Regions from separate parts of the Exiguobacterium sp. Leaf187 genome, predicted to be linked through region 3. Evidence: riboswitches for the same ligand, from Rfam matches in the RefSeq annotation. Region 3 holds a riboswitch; each other region holds the start of a gene.

Region 1 (3,210 bases), on a different contig from region 3:
GTATCCGAGCAATCTTCGGAACGTTCAAACCGCAAGGCACTTTACCGGTTGATGTGCCGGTCTTTAAGAACGGTGTCTTTACCGATCAACTGCATCTCGAATTCGGTGACGGCTTTAAAAACTGGAAAAAATGATGACGTGATACACCAAAAGACCGAAGCTCCTTAAAGGATGCCTCGGTCTTTTAATGATTGATACGGATATTCAGCTTCTTCTTTCGCACGATGGTAGACGCGGTATAACCAATAAGTCAGCAGTGCATAGACGACGATGACAAGAACAGCAGAAATATAGCTTCCCATGCTATACGCTACCTTAAAGTTTCGAGTCGATGCGGATATACCGGATAACACGATCAACGTTGGGATGATAAGTCCTACAAATCTTACTTTGACTTTACCAAGCATTCGTTGCATAGCATATGCCGCGAGGATCACAAGTGCGATCACGATGATTTCCATTCCAATCCCTACTCTCACTAAATGGTATTCCTAATTCTACCATCTAGTGATTCAAGAAGATACCGCTCGTGCTGGAATCGTTTCGTAAACTGACGCAAATGTCTCTTCCGTCCACCCCATGTGCCAGAAGAGTAACTCATAGTAACAACTCGTCACGAAATGACGTTTCATCCGCTCGCGTTCCGTCGGGCTCGCTTGCTCCGCCAGCGCATCAAGCCGTGCAATCTGTTCAAAGACGACCTTTTCAAACCATTCCGAGCTATACGTGTCGATCCATTGCTGATAGATTTTTTCTTCCGGTGTACACGTTAGTAATTGTTGCCCGACTTCATAATACAACCAGTAACATGGCAAGATGGCAGCAATCGTCTCACCGAGCGTTCCTTCACTCGCATGATGCATGTGCGAGACATACGCATATGCTGTCGGTGCCGGTTCAAATGCTTCAAGATCTGCTTCCGTAATACCGAGCGGCTCAAAAAATGATTGATGTAAGCTCAACTCTGCCTCGTAAGTCGAAGTAGCATGCTCGGCAAGTGTCGCAATCGTCGCGAAGTCGTCTGCTTTTGACGCTGCCTTCGCTTGAATCTTCGCAAAGTGTTTTAAGTAATAGGCATCCTGCATGACGTAATGCCGAAATTTCGAGAGCGGTAACGTCCCCTCCCCGATTCCTTGTACGAATGGGTGCGTAAAACTACTATCCCAATACGCTTGTGCCGCTTGTTTGATTTCTTGTGTGAATGTCATGATCTCATCCTCCTCGTTTAGTTATGAAACGAAAAAACACCACCCCGAAACACACGGGCATGGCGCAAGAAGAACAAGACTTGACGCCACTTCCCTCCGTAAGTACGAACTTAATCAGGTTCAAAGGGTCCGAACGTCTTCGTTCGTCTCAGTCGGTCTACCGACTCCCCTAGTGGTCATTATTCGATTCAAATTCACTATAGCATGCTGAAAACGGAAGTCAAGTTGTCTCCTTTTCGCTATACTATGGAGTGTCAGAAGACGGATATCGTCTCCATCTGCAGACCGATTCCGAACTTCTTTCGTTCTCGTACACTAACTTTAGTACCTGATACTATAATTCATTCTGTTACTTACAATTGGAGGATTTCATTATGCATACACCAACAAAAATCATGGCATCAGCCGTTATCGCTTCTGCTTTATTACTCCCAACAGCCGCATCCGCCGAACAAGTCGTCGATAAGACGATCGTCACACTCGGGGAGTCGCTCGGCGCAAAAGATAAAGCATGGGTGCTTTCACGTCTCAATGCACCGGAAGGGATCACACCGATCATCGCCACTTCTGCTGACGAGGAAAAATATCTCGGGAAAAACATCCCACAGTCGCAAAAAGGCGGCAACATGTATTCGTCGGCTAAAATCGAACTGACGGAAAAAGGAGATGGACTCTCCGTCTCGACGGAAAACATCACATGGGTGACGAAGGATATGTATCTCAACGCTCTCGTCACAGCGGGTGTCAAAGATGCCGACATCACGATTACTTCCCCTTACAAGGTGACCGGGACATCGGCACTGACAGGAATAATGAAGGCGTACGATCAAACTTCCGCTGAAACCGGGATAAAGTTAAGTGACGAACGCAAGGATCTAGCACAGCAAGAATTATCAGTCACATCAGACGTTGGAAAAACGGTCGGAACGGATAAGGTGGCTGACTTGATGAATGAGATCAAGGCTGAGATCGCCAATCAAAAACCGGAAACCAAAGTCGAAATCGAAAATCTGATCGTCCAAGTCATTCAAAACAACAATATCCAGTTGTCTGACGCACAAATGGACCGGCTGACGAATCTGTTCAATCAAATGGAGCAAGCGAACATCAACTGGGGACAAATCGAGAGTGGATTGAAAAATGCGGGACAAGACATCCACGCGTTCGCAACTTCAGAAGAAACGAAAGGATTTTTCGCTAAATTATTTGATGGACTCAGTGACTTCTTCAGTTCAATCGCGGGTGTGTTCAAATAATTCAGACTTCCGTAACTGACAAAAAAATAGTAAACTAGATGTATCTGAAACGAAAGGTGGTGTGAAAAGATGGACTTTGCCGCGTGCAAACACTGGTTGATGGAACAATTGTATCTGTTGCGCGCGATTTTTCATGGAATGGCGTTCTAAGGCACCCGTCTGCCCTTTTTTAGAACTTCATGATTGAAAAATACAGCAAAGCGCATCTTTCACACGTGATGGAGAGTGCTATTTGCGCTCTCCTTTTTTTGATGCGCGCGAAAGGATCGACTTACTATGATGATTTGCGACATTCAACACCTAACCAAACAATTCGGAGGCGAGACAATTTTAACGGATGTTTCCCTCTTCTTAAACGAACACGACCGTGTCGGTCTAATTGGACGAAACGGGAGTGGCAAGACGACATTACTCCGCTTGCTTGCTCGCCTTGAGCAACCGGACGGTGGTGTCATCTATCAAAAGAGCGGTTTGACGATCGGCTATTTGGAACAACTTCCTGTTTATAGTGAGACGATGACCGGACTCGACGTCCTTTGGACAGCGTTTGAAGACATCCTCGCGATCCGTTCTCGGATGCAACAGTTGGAGCAAATGATGGCGACAGCACCAGAGAATCTTGATGCGTTACTCGCACGATATGCGGAAGCGACGAATGCGTTCGAACAAAAGGATGGCTATCTACTCGACTCGAAAATCGAGCGCATGGTGAACGGGTTACACCTTCGTCCGTTACTCACTCGTCC
Region 2 (3,210 bases), 820 kb from region 3:
TCTGCTTCTCAGCTTGCATTTCGTCGTCAGTTCGTCCGAAACGGACACGATGTATCCGAACTGAAATTCAAGACACCACTCTATCCGGTGTTACCACTGATTTCGTTGACACTTAACGTCGTCGTCCTCGTCAGTCTTGCGTTTCAAGCGGATCAACGAATCGCTCTATACATTGGTGTTCCTTTCTTCCTTGTCATGTGGGGAAGTTATCATCTCTTCGTCAAAGGAAAACATCTATCCGCTCAAAGCGACATCCGTGTCGCCCCTTCTCAACTCGAAGAATAATTTCACACAAAAAGAGGTCGCGGAGTCATCCACGGCCTCTTTCCTATGATTGCGCTATTCCTTAAGCGTCCGCATCATCAATAGTTCTCCTTGATGGAGCTCTACCTTCGCTTCTGACGCACACCATTCATTACTGACGGTCAAGGAACCTCCGACCGGTACTGGATGTGCATCAAGTGGATATTTGACTCCGGATAAGCTTAAAGTCGATGGTACGAGTGGAATGAACGAAAGATAATAATAGCTCCCTGCTTCGACTGCATACGTTCCCTCAGCCAAGTATCGTACCTCTTCTCGTTTCGTCACGAGTCGTGCCTCTGGGTATCGCTTCAATAAATATACATTTTGGACGGTCATGTCGAGCCGCCCACCTGTCGCCCCGATAATGAAGGTATCCTCAAACTGTTTCTTCTCTGAGACTGTACGAAGTGCCAGTTCGAGATCCGTTTCATCTTTCTCGGCCGGATGAACGATTGCCCCTTCTGGTACATAACCAAGCGAATCAAAATCACCAATCGTCAGGTCGCATGTCAGCCCAAACGATTCAATCGTCTGAACACCACCGTCAACACCGACGATAAAATCACCTGGCTGACAAAACGTCCGTAAATCCGGCGCTTCTTCTCGCGGACCGGCACAGACGAGAATCGCCCGCATCTCAGACGCCTCGTGCCGAATAACGTAGTAAGCGTGGCGCAGTCGTGAATAAAAGACCCGCAACGACACCACAAAGAACGTAAGACGGTACCATGTATGTCGCGTTATAAATCAATGAATACGGTACGACTGGACCTTCGGCATACTCGGCAAAAAAGACGATTCCACTGATGACATGACAGATATAACGGAGTCCTGCGCCTAATAACGTCGCCAGGAGAACGAACGCCATCAAGCTTTTCTTTTGTCCATTGCGCGCGGCTAGTCTGACTTGACGCGCGAACAGACCACTTAATCCGACGACACCATACGCAATCGTATAGTCAAGCATCGGTTGAACGATCGTCAAGACTTGTGGAGCGAACATCAATTGAATCGTACCGACAAGCGCTCCCGTAACGACCCCTCCAACGACACCGTGGCGAAATGCCATGACGAAGATCGGTAACATCGCTAAGCTGATTGAGCCTCCTTGTGGCATTTTGAATGGAATCAGTAAATCAAAGACGACTCCGAGACTGGCGAAGATGGCAATTTCCATCATCATTTGTAACCGTTTCATGCTATTTTTCCTCCTTCATTGTACGAGAGGACGCAAAAAGGCAGTACGACGAACGCCGTACTGCCTGCGTGCGCCACATCCCTACGTCCGTTTGAACGGAACAGGTTCGAAGGGTTAAAGTCTAAAAGACTCCTCTCAGCCGCTTTTCAAGCGACACCCCTTGCGGTCATCATATTTCGTTTTCTCGTTCTTATTATACGGCAGCCCCTTGACGAATGCTAGTGATCGCTTCCGCATAATCTGGTGCATTGTAGATTGCTGACCCTGCGACGAGAACGTTCGCACCGTTATCGATGCAAAGCTTTGCCGTTTCCGGATTGACGCCACCGTCAATCTCAATTTCAAATGTCAGACCACGATCTGCTTTCATTTGCGCAAGTGCTGCGAGTTTCGGCATGACACGCTCGATGAAGGCTTGTCCACCGAAGCCCGGATTGACCGTCATCAATAAAACCATATCGACATCCTCAAGGACGTGTTCAATCGTTGATAATGGCGTATGGGGATTCAAGACGACTCCTGCCTTTGCGCCCGCTGCTTTGATTTGTTGCAAGACACGATGGACATGATTCGTCGCTTCGACGTGGAACGTCACGATGTCAGCCCCTGCCTTGACGAAATCTTCAACGAAACGTTCTGGCTGGTCGATCATCAAATGGACATCGAGAATCATATCCGTCTTTTGACGTAAGCTGCTAAGCACAGGTAATCCAAATGAGATGTTCGGTACGAACTGACCGTCCATGACATCAAAATGGATATAGTCCGCGCCTGCTGCTTCGACTGCTTTGACATCACGCTCAAGATTCGCAAAATCTGCTGATAAGATAGATGGTGCAATTTTAATCATCTTCAATACCTCCGGGCTCGATTCTTGATTTCGTCTATAAACATACCATAGTTCTCATAACGAGAGGACATGATTTCTTGGGCTTCGACGGCTTCCTTGACGGCACAACCGGGTTCATTCAAATGCAAGCAACCTCGGTATTTACAATCATCTTGTACAGCGACGAATTCAGGAAAACTCCACCGTACATCCTCGATTTCCATATCATACGGAAAATCGAGGTTCGAGAAACCTGGCGTATCGGCAATCAATCCTTCGGCAAGCGGCATTAATGTGACGTGGCGCGTCGTATGACGTCCGCGTCCGAGTGATTTCGAGATCGCACTTGTTTCTAAATCAAGAGAGGGCTCCAGTGCATTGAGCAATGAACTTTTCCCGACACCGGATTGTCCGGCGAGAACGCTCGTTTTTCCAGCAAGTAACGGACGGACTTGCTCAACACCCGTCAACGTCTCACTTGATGTCTCGATGACCGTATACCCAATCTTCCGGTAAGCGGCAATCGCCTCTCGGACAGCCGGTCCTTTGACTTCGTCAAGTAAATCCATCTTCGTTAACAGGATGACGGGTTGGATTTCCTTCGCTTCGATCAAGACGAGAAATCGGTCGAGTAGATGCGCTGAAAAATCAGGTTCTGCCGCCGAGACGACAAGCAACGCTTGATCGATATTCGCGACAGGCGGGCGTACTAAAAAGTTGTCCCGCTCCTTCACTTCGAGAATGTACCCGGTCTCACTTTCGATATGAAGCACGACTTCATCTCCGACGACTGGACTGATGCCGCGTTTTCGGAAATTTCCTCTTGCTCGTGAACGAACTTCTCCTTCTGGTGTCATGACATCATAAAAGCCGCCCT
Region 3 (3,210 bases):
CCCCTTTGACCCCATATGTCGCGATCGAAATGTCAGCTGTATCGAGCAAGGCTTGCGAACCCCGTCCGGCAGCGACCGTCACCGTTCGTCCGGTCCACGTTCCCGCATTCGATTCGATCCTAATGAAGTCATCGTTCTCTTCGATGCGTGTGACCTCCACCTGTTCTTCAATCGATATGCCACGTGCGTGTAAGGCATACATCAATGCAGTCGTCAGTCGTCGTGGATCGATTTGACCGACCGCTGGAAACAGATGCTCGCGTCCTTTACGTTTCAACAAAAACGGTTGTTCCCGGTACCCACAATCGATACCTGTTTCTCGCTTGAGACGACGTGCAAGCAGCGGATACAGACGACGACTACGTGCGGCAAGTGCATGCAATTCCGCTCTCAGCTCGATGTCGGTCGCAAGCATCCCGGCAGCCGCTCGGCTTGTCCCTTGTCCGCATGTTCCACGTTCTAAGACGACGACGGATTCATTCTGACAGGCGAGACCGTAAGCAAGCGTCAAACCGATGACTCCACCGCCGATGATGATGTGATTCGTCATACGCGAACCCCCTGATAACGCTTGACGGCGGCGAGTGGATCCGATTGGCCGAGAATACCCGATAAGACGGCGATTCCGGTTGCACCGGTCGCTGCGATTTCAGGCATGCATTCTGGTGTAATCCCACCGATCGCAATGACTGGTTTCGTCGTGAAGGTGACGACTTGCTTTAATGCGTCGATCCCTCGTGGTGGCACGTCCGGCTTCGACGCTGTCGGATAAATATGACCGTACAGCAGTCGGTCGGCTCCTTCCGCTTCTGCTGCCAGTGCCTCTGCTAGTGAATGGACCGATTTCCCGATGACGAGATTCGGAAAATGACGTCGCACATCGCGGACACGCAAGGAACGGCGCGTCAGCTGCACACCGATGCCGGCGACATGGGCGACGTCGACCCGGTCATGAACCGTTAACTGTTCAGGCGAATAACCATGCCCAAGGAGTGCTTCAATCAGATCAAGTAATTCTGCCGCCGATAAGTTCGGTTCACGTAGATGCAGCTGATCCGTATAGGGTTGAAGTGATTGAAAGGTCTTTATTTCGTCAAGCGGATGAATGGATCCCGTCGAAATCAGATGTAAACGCATCATGTTCTTCCTTTCCATACGAAAAAGGACCACTCCCGATGTTGAAGGGAGTGGTCCGAAAATGCGCTGAAGCGCTAAGGATATCTAGGGTTTCGAGCCACTTCCCTCCGCTAGTACGAACTAGATCAGGTTCAAAGGGTCCGGATACTTCCGTCTCAGTCTGCTGGGAGACTCCCCTAGTGTCTTTTCGTGTTTAATTGGCTTGCCCCATTAGTCTAGCATGAGTCGCTTTGCTTCGCTAGTCCTAGTTGAGCGCTTCCACTTGCTGAATCAGCTCCGATTTCGTCGGTCGCTGTTGCTCTTGGCTGTCGGCATACGTCTGCTTTAGCTTCAGGATGCGCATTACTTTAGCATCGAGCATCTCCGGCGTCAGCGTTTGGTCTTTGACGGCTTGCATCACTTCAGCATGAACTTTTGCGTAAGCACCTGCCTCTGAAAACATCGCCATATCAGCTCCATTGACGAGCGACTGACGTGCCGCTTCTGCGAGACCATATTGTTTCGTGATCGCTCCCATGACGAGATCATCCGTGATGATGACACCGTTGAATCCGAGTTGCTGACGCAAGAGGTCAGTCAAGATCGGCTTTGAGAGCGAGGACGGATTCGTATCGTCGTACGCGGGATAGAGAATATGGGCGACCATTACCATCTCGGCGCCCTCTTGGATCGCTTCTTTAAACGGTAACAGTTCCGTCCGCTTCAATTCTTCCTTTGATGCCGTCACTTTCGGTAGCCCGACATGGGAATCGACACTCGTATTGCCGTGACCGGGAAAATGTTTGACGACCGGAATCGTTCCCGTCTCCTGCATCCCGTGCATCAGGGCCGTACCAAGCGTCGCGACAGTATTCGGATCAGCACTTAACGCACGGTCGCCGATGATCGGATTGTTCGGATTACTGTTGACGTCAAGGACCGGCGCGAAGTCCATGTTGAAACCATAAAATTGTGACAAATGTCCGAGCGTACGTCCGACGTCTTCCATTTTCACTTCATCTGCTCCTTGCGCTATCCGTTGACTCGTCGGTAACCGTAATCGTTGATCCGGTACCCGGCTGACCCGTCCGCCTTCTTCATCAATCCCGACGAACGCATACGGTTTTTGGTTCGTCTCTTGAATCGCACGCGTGAACGTCAAGAGTTGCTCTTCCGACGTAATGTTTCCGCCGAGCAGTAAGACCCCGCCAATCGCATGCGTCTGTAACAATTTCCGGTCAGCTGCTGAAAGTTCTGTGCCGGCGACTCCGATGTAGAGCAGTTGATCGATCTTTTCTGACGTCGACATCGCTTTAAGTTGCTGCTTTAGTTTTGCTTGTTGTCGTTCTTCTTTCGTCGGCTCAGGCTTCGGTTTCTTTTCTTCTGTCGGTTGCTTCGTTTCCGGTTGTGATGGTTTCGTTGGTTCCGTCGTCTCCTGTGCACACCCTGCAAGCAACAGACAACCGATCAGTACAACTTTCTTCACAAAGGATCCTCGCTCCGCACACCATTGATCGAATAATAGACGGAAATCTCAGCGTTCAAGGATTGCGAGACCGAACAATATTTATCCTTTGATAACGAGATGGCGCGACGGACCTTATCTTCCGGGAGATCACCTTCAAGCCGGTAATGAATCGAGATCGACGTAAAACGCCGCGGATGGTCCTCTGCCCGTTCTCCTTCGATATCCATTTCGAAATGGGTGATCGTCAAGCGCATCTTCTCTAAAATCGAGACGATATCAATTCCAGTACAGCCGGCAACGGCATGTAGTAGCAGTTCAGTTGGTCGTGGCGCTTGGTTTTCACCACCGTTTTCGGGTGCTGCGTCCATCGCCAGATGATGCCCTGATTCCGTCTGTCCACTAAACCCCATCTGTTTGTTCCATGTCACTGTTGCTTGCATCGTTTCCACTCCTTTATAAGTAGTCTTCTTCTGTAGTATACGCAAAAAACAGCAAGCCTGGAAATTCACACGCTATTTCGAATAATGGTTCTTTTCCCGAAATCTCGCTTTGCGATACCCGACGAAATCGTTTCATGCTATCCTGTTACTCATAGTTTCGCGCGCAAGCGCTAGAATTGAGGAATC
Region 4 (3,210 bases), on a different contig from region 3:
CTTCCCTTGAGGACTACACGGTGTAGACAAGGGACCTTTTACGCTATAGTAGGATTCGGCATGATGGATGGGTTGGATTCTTTCAGGCTCAATCAATCGGTTAGTTGATCGATCCGCGAGAAAAGCCGCATGATCCCATGATAAAAATAGCTTCTCCATCAATGTAGCGAATTCGTCCGCCTTTTTATACCGCTCTTCCCTCGGTGGAAGTGCATCCATTCCGTGGTTTAGTGCTTCCCAATCTGTCATCGAGGTCACTAAGTTCCAGCCTACCCTCCCCTTCGTTACGTGATCAAGGCTTAGAAGTTGCCTTGCTACTGTATACGGATTGGAGAACGTGCTCGATATCGTAGAGACTAATCCTATATGATCCGTCACTTGAGAAATAGCCGTTAGATTAATTAAAGGATCCAACCAAAAGGCAGGTAAATCTGTCGCATTGGTAGCCGGAAAGGATTGATTGTCCGCAAAAAATACCGCATCTAAACATCCGCCTTCCGCTATTTGAGCCAAACGCTGATAATAGCGACTCTCTCCGATTTCTTCAATTGCAGAATCAGGCATCAACCATGCGGCTTGGTGATGACCACATCCATATAACAAAACGCCGATATTTAACTGATTTCTGTTCGTCATCTTCTGTTCACGAATCCCTTCTCTTACAAGCTGAGAATTTTTTAAAACGCCCGCTTTAATTCATCGTTAACCCACCATCGACTGTTACGTTTTGACCGGTAATCCCAGATGCTACTTCTGATGCCAAAAAGGCAACCAGTTGAGCCACTTCTTCTGGGCTCGTCACTTTTTTCAACGGGGTCGATTGGGCAATTAAGTCAAATACTTCAGGGGTTGTCACAGCACTCGCATCTGTGACTTTCAATAACCCACCGGAGACGACATTCACGTTTATGCCATATTGACCTAACTCCGCGGCTAGGTTTCGAGTAAAGCCAATCAGACCTGCTTTTGCTGTTGTGTATTCATGATAAGGAACGACTGGGTTTTGATAGAGGTTTGTTCCAATGCTGATGATACTACCGCTATGTCGTTCTATAAATTGTGGCAGAACACTTTGAATGATGTGAAACGCTGCTTTAAGTGTTCCATCCAGTTGCTTTTGATAATCTTCCCACTCTAAATCGATAAACGATTTTTGCGCAACCGGATCAAATTTGAAGTCTACTAACGCATTATTCACGACAACATCGATTTGACCATAATGTGCTGTTGCGGATTGCATCATGCTCTCGACATCTTCCCGCTTCGTGACATCTGCATACAAGGCAATTGCATTCTCTACTCCCAGTTCGCTCACAAGTTGTTCTGCCGCATCCTTGCTTTTAAAGTAATTGATCACCACTTTAAATCCGTTGTGCACTAACACCCTTGCAATCGTCGCCCCAAGTCCTCGACTACTTCCTGTCACTAATACTGTTCTGCTCATTCTTGTCCACTCCCTCATCCATTTTTGCAACTTAAATAGCGAAGTTAGTAAACAAAAAACGCAACTCTCCAAAAGGAAAGTTGCGCACGTCTAAATAATCACATAGCAAAGAACGATATCATCGTCTCCGCTTGTTCATCAGAGTTTACACTTCCCTACGCTAGTACGACCTAGTTCAGGTTCAAAGGGTTTGAGTAGCTACTCATCTCAGTTTAATAACACCCCTAGTGATTCTATTTAAGTTATCTTCACTGTAGTGGTCTTGAAAACCCCTGTCAATGATTCTGACAGATAAATTCATTTCTAGTATTCTATGAAGCGAGTAAACGAGGTGAATCATGAGTCCATCACGATTACTCCGATACAGTGACATCCTGTACCAAACGATTCTTTTTAGCATTTTTATCTTTGATGATTCCTTGATACGAAATCGATTCATTTTTCGTATCGACTACCGTGACTTGGAAATCTGAATCATTGATATTAGCGATATGGTATAGCTTTCCCTGCGCAATCATCGTATAGGAGCCATTGAAGCGATAAGCATGCTGCCCTTCCACTTTATGTTGCTTGACTTGATTTGTTTTAAAGTCATAGGTGCTCCATTTAATACTTTTACTTTTTTCTGAGTCAGATGCTCCGTAAGCAATTAGTGATTGGCTGTTTTCAGCAGCATTAAAGTTCCCTTCCGCTGCATACGCATCAAGTGCTTTGATTCGTTTGATGCCTTTGCCGTTATCTAGATAATAAGCGCTATCTTTTTCTACCCCTTCCGCATCATATGCGATTTCACGATAGACAATTCCATAGTCGTTCACTGCTACATAATGACGTTCTTGATTAGTCTTAAGTTGCTCGGATTGAAGCGGCTCCACTTTTCCTTTTGCAAGGTTGAGTAATAACACCGTCGATTTTTCCTTTGTTCCATGATCATCCCGTTGGACGTATACGTTCATGCCGTCTTGATGAAAGACACGGATGTCAGCCATTTCACGATCCGGTACCGTTAAACGATGAGAAAGCGTCTTTTTAAACTGTTTCTGTGTACTTCTGTCATAAGAATGATAGTTCAACTGAGATGCCTTTACTTCAATTCCGTATGTTCGCGAGCCCATTTCACTAGTAAATACGTCTTCCTTAGAAAGAAATCGATAGAAATCAGCAGGGAAGTCTGCAGCATAGCTATTGAACAACCCTGTGATATAGTTCTGCGACTCACTATGAATTTGACCGTCCAATTGGATATTGTATCGAGTAGGCTTGATGTCTCCATTTTCAATCTCGATGTTTACTTTTTTAAGAGCATCTGCATTTTCTTTTCGTATACTCTCGACTTCATAATCCGATCCTTTAATGCTTGCAGCGTAACCAAAATAACTGAGTAAGGTGACGCCAGCAATGCTTCCTACGATGATCATTTCCTTATATCGTCTCATGACTTCCTCCTTCTAATGATTAAATAGATACTTTATGGTTCAGTAGTCGAACACATTTCCAACTTATATATATAAAATAGATGAGAATAAAGGAAAGATAGACGAATACCTGTTGATTCGGAATGAGCATGCTAGTCAAATCAAATAAGTAACGTAATGCAATGAATGGTACGATCAAGAGCGCTACATCCTTTGCGATCGTCAGCAAAGCTTTCCCTTTTTGATAGGACCGCTCCGTCAAGACGAACAAGAAGACCATCGTGATGACGAAGAGTGCGAGCGCTAGAATGACGAATGTATCGATCACATTGAAGGTATAGAGCATGTTCA

What was found. A riboswitch is a leader RNA that binds a small molecule or an ion and turns the genes downstream of it on or off. The one in region 3 is predicted to bind thiamine pyrophosphate.
Region 1: it holds a riboswitch for thiamine pyrophosphate, as region 3 does, so the genes downstream of both, tenA (thiaminase II) here and ASF99_RS04925 (thiamine phosphate synthase) in region 3, are expected to answer to the same signal.
Region 2: it holds a riboswitch for thiamine pyrophosphate, as region 3 does, so the genes downstream of both, thiT (energy-coupled thiamine transporter ThiT) here and ASF99_RS04925 (thiamine phosphate synthase) in region 3, are expected to answer to the same signal.
Region 4: it holds a riboswitch for thiamine pyrophosphate, as region 3 does, so the genes downstream of both, ASF99_RS00315 (3-oxoacyl-ACP reductase) here and ASF99_RS04925 (thiamine phosphate synthase) in region 3, are expected to answer to the same signal.

What each region holds. Positions count from the first base shown of each region.
Region 1 is NZ_LMPR01000008.1:40,222-43,431, forward strand. Features, by position in the region: gene ASF99_RS02570 (glycoside hydrolase family 3 protein) at 1-134, shown strand, start outside; gene ASF99_RS02575 (hypothetical protein) at 165-461, opposite strand; gene tenA (thiaminase II) at 513-1,208, opposite strand; TPP riboswitch at 1,283-1,389, opposite strand; gene ASF99_RS02585 (DUF1002 domain-containing protein) at 1,583-2,464, shown strand; gene abc-f (ribosomal protection-like ABC-F family protein) at 2,741-3,210, shown strand, end outside.
Region 2 is NZ_LMPR01000009.1:1,022,230-1,025,439, forward strand. Features, by position in the region: gene ASF99_RS09655 (amino acid permease) at 1-285, shown strand, start outside; gene ASF99_RS09660 (thiamine diphosphokinase) at 340-942, opposite strand; gene thiT (energy-coupled thiamine transporter ThiT) at 944-1,504, opposite strand; TPP riboswitch at 1,566-1,675, opposite strand; gene rpe (ribulose-phosphate 3-epimerase) at 1,698-2,354, opposite strand; gene rsgA (ribosome small subunit-dependent GTPase A) at 2,357-3,210, opposite strand, start outside.
Region 3 is NZ_LMPR01000009.1:197,740-200,949, reverse strand. Features, by position in the region: gene ASF99_RS04930 (FAD-dependent oxidoreductase) at 1-550, opposite strand, end outside; gene ASF99_RS04925 (thiamine phosphate synthase) at 547-1,140, opposite strand; TPP riboswitch at 1,223-1,325, opposite strand; gene nagZ (beta-N-acetylhexosaminidase) at 1,382-2,602, opposite strand; gene ASF99_RS04915 (OsmC family protein) at 2,599-3,024, opposite strand.
Region 4 is NZ_LMPR01000002.1:59,530-62,739, reverse strand. Features, by position in the region: gene ASF99_RS00320 (LLM class flavin-dependent oxidoreductase) at 1-636, opposite strand, end outside; gene ASF99_RS00315 (3-oxoacyl-ACP reductase) at 692-1,444, opposite strand; TPP riboswitch at 1,580-1,680, opposite strand; gene ASF99_RS00310 (hypothetical protein) at 1,798-2,880, opposite strand; gene ASF99_RS00305 (hypothetical protein) at 2,900-3,210, opposite strand, start outside.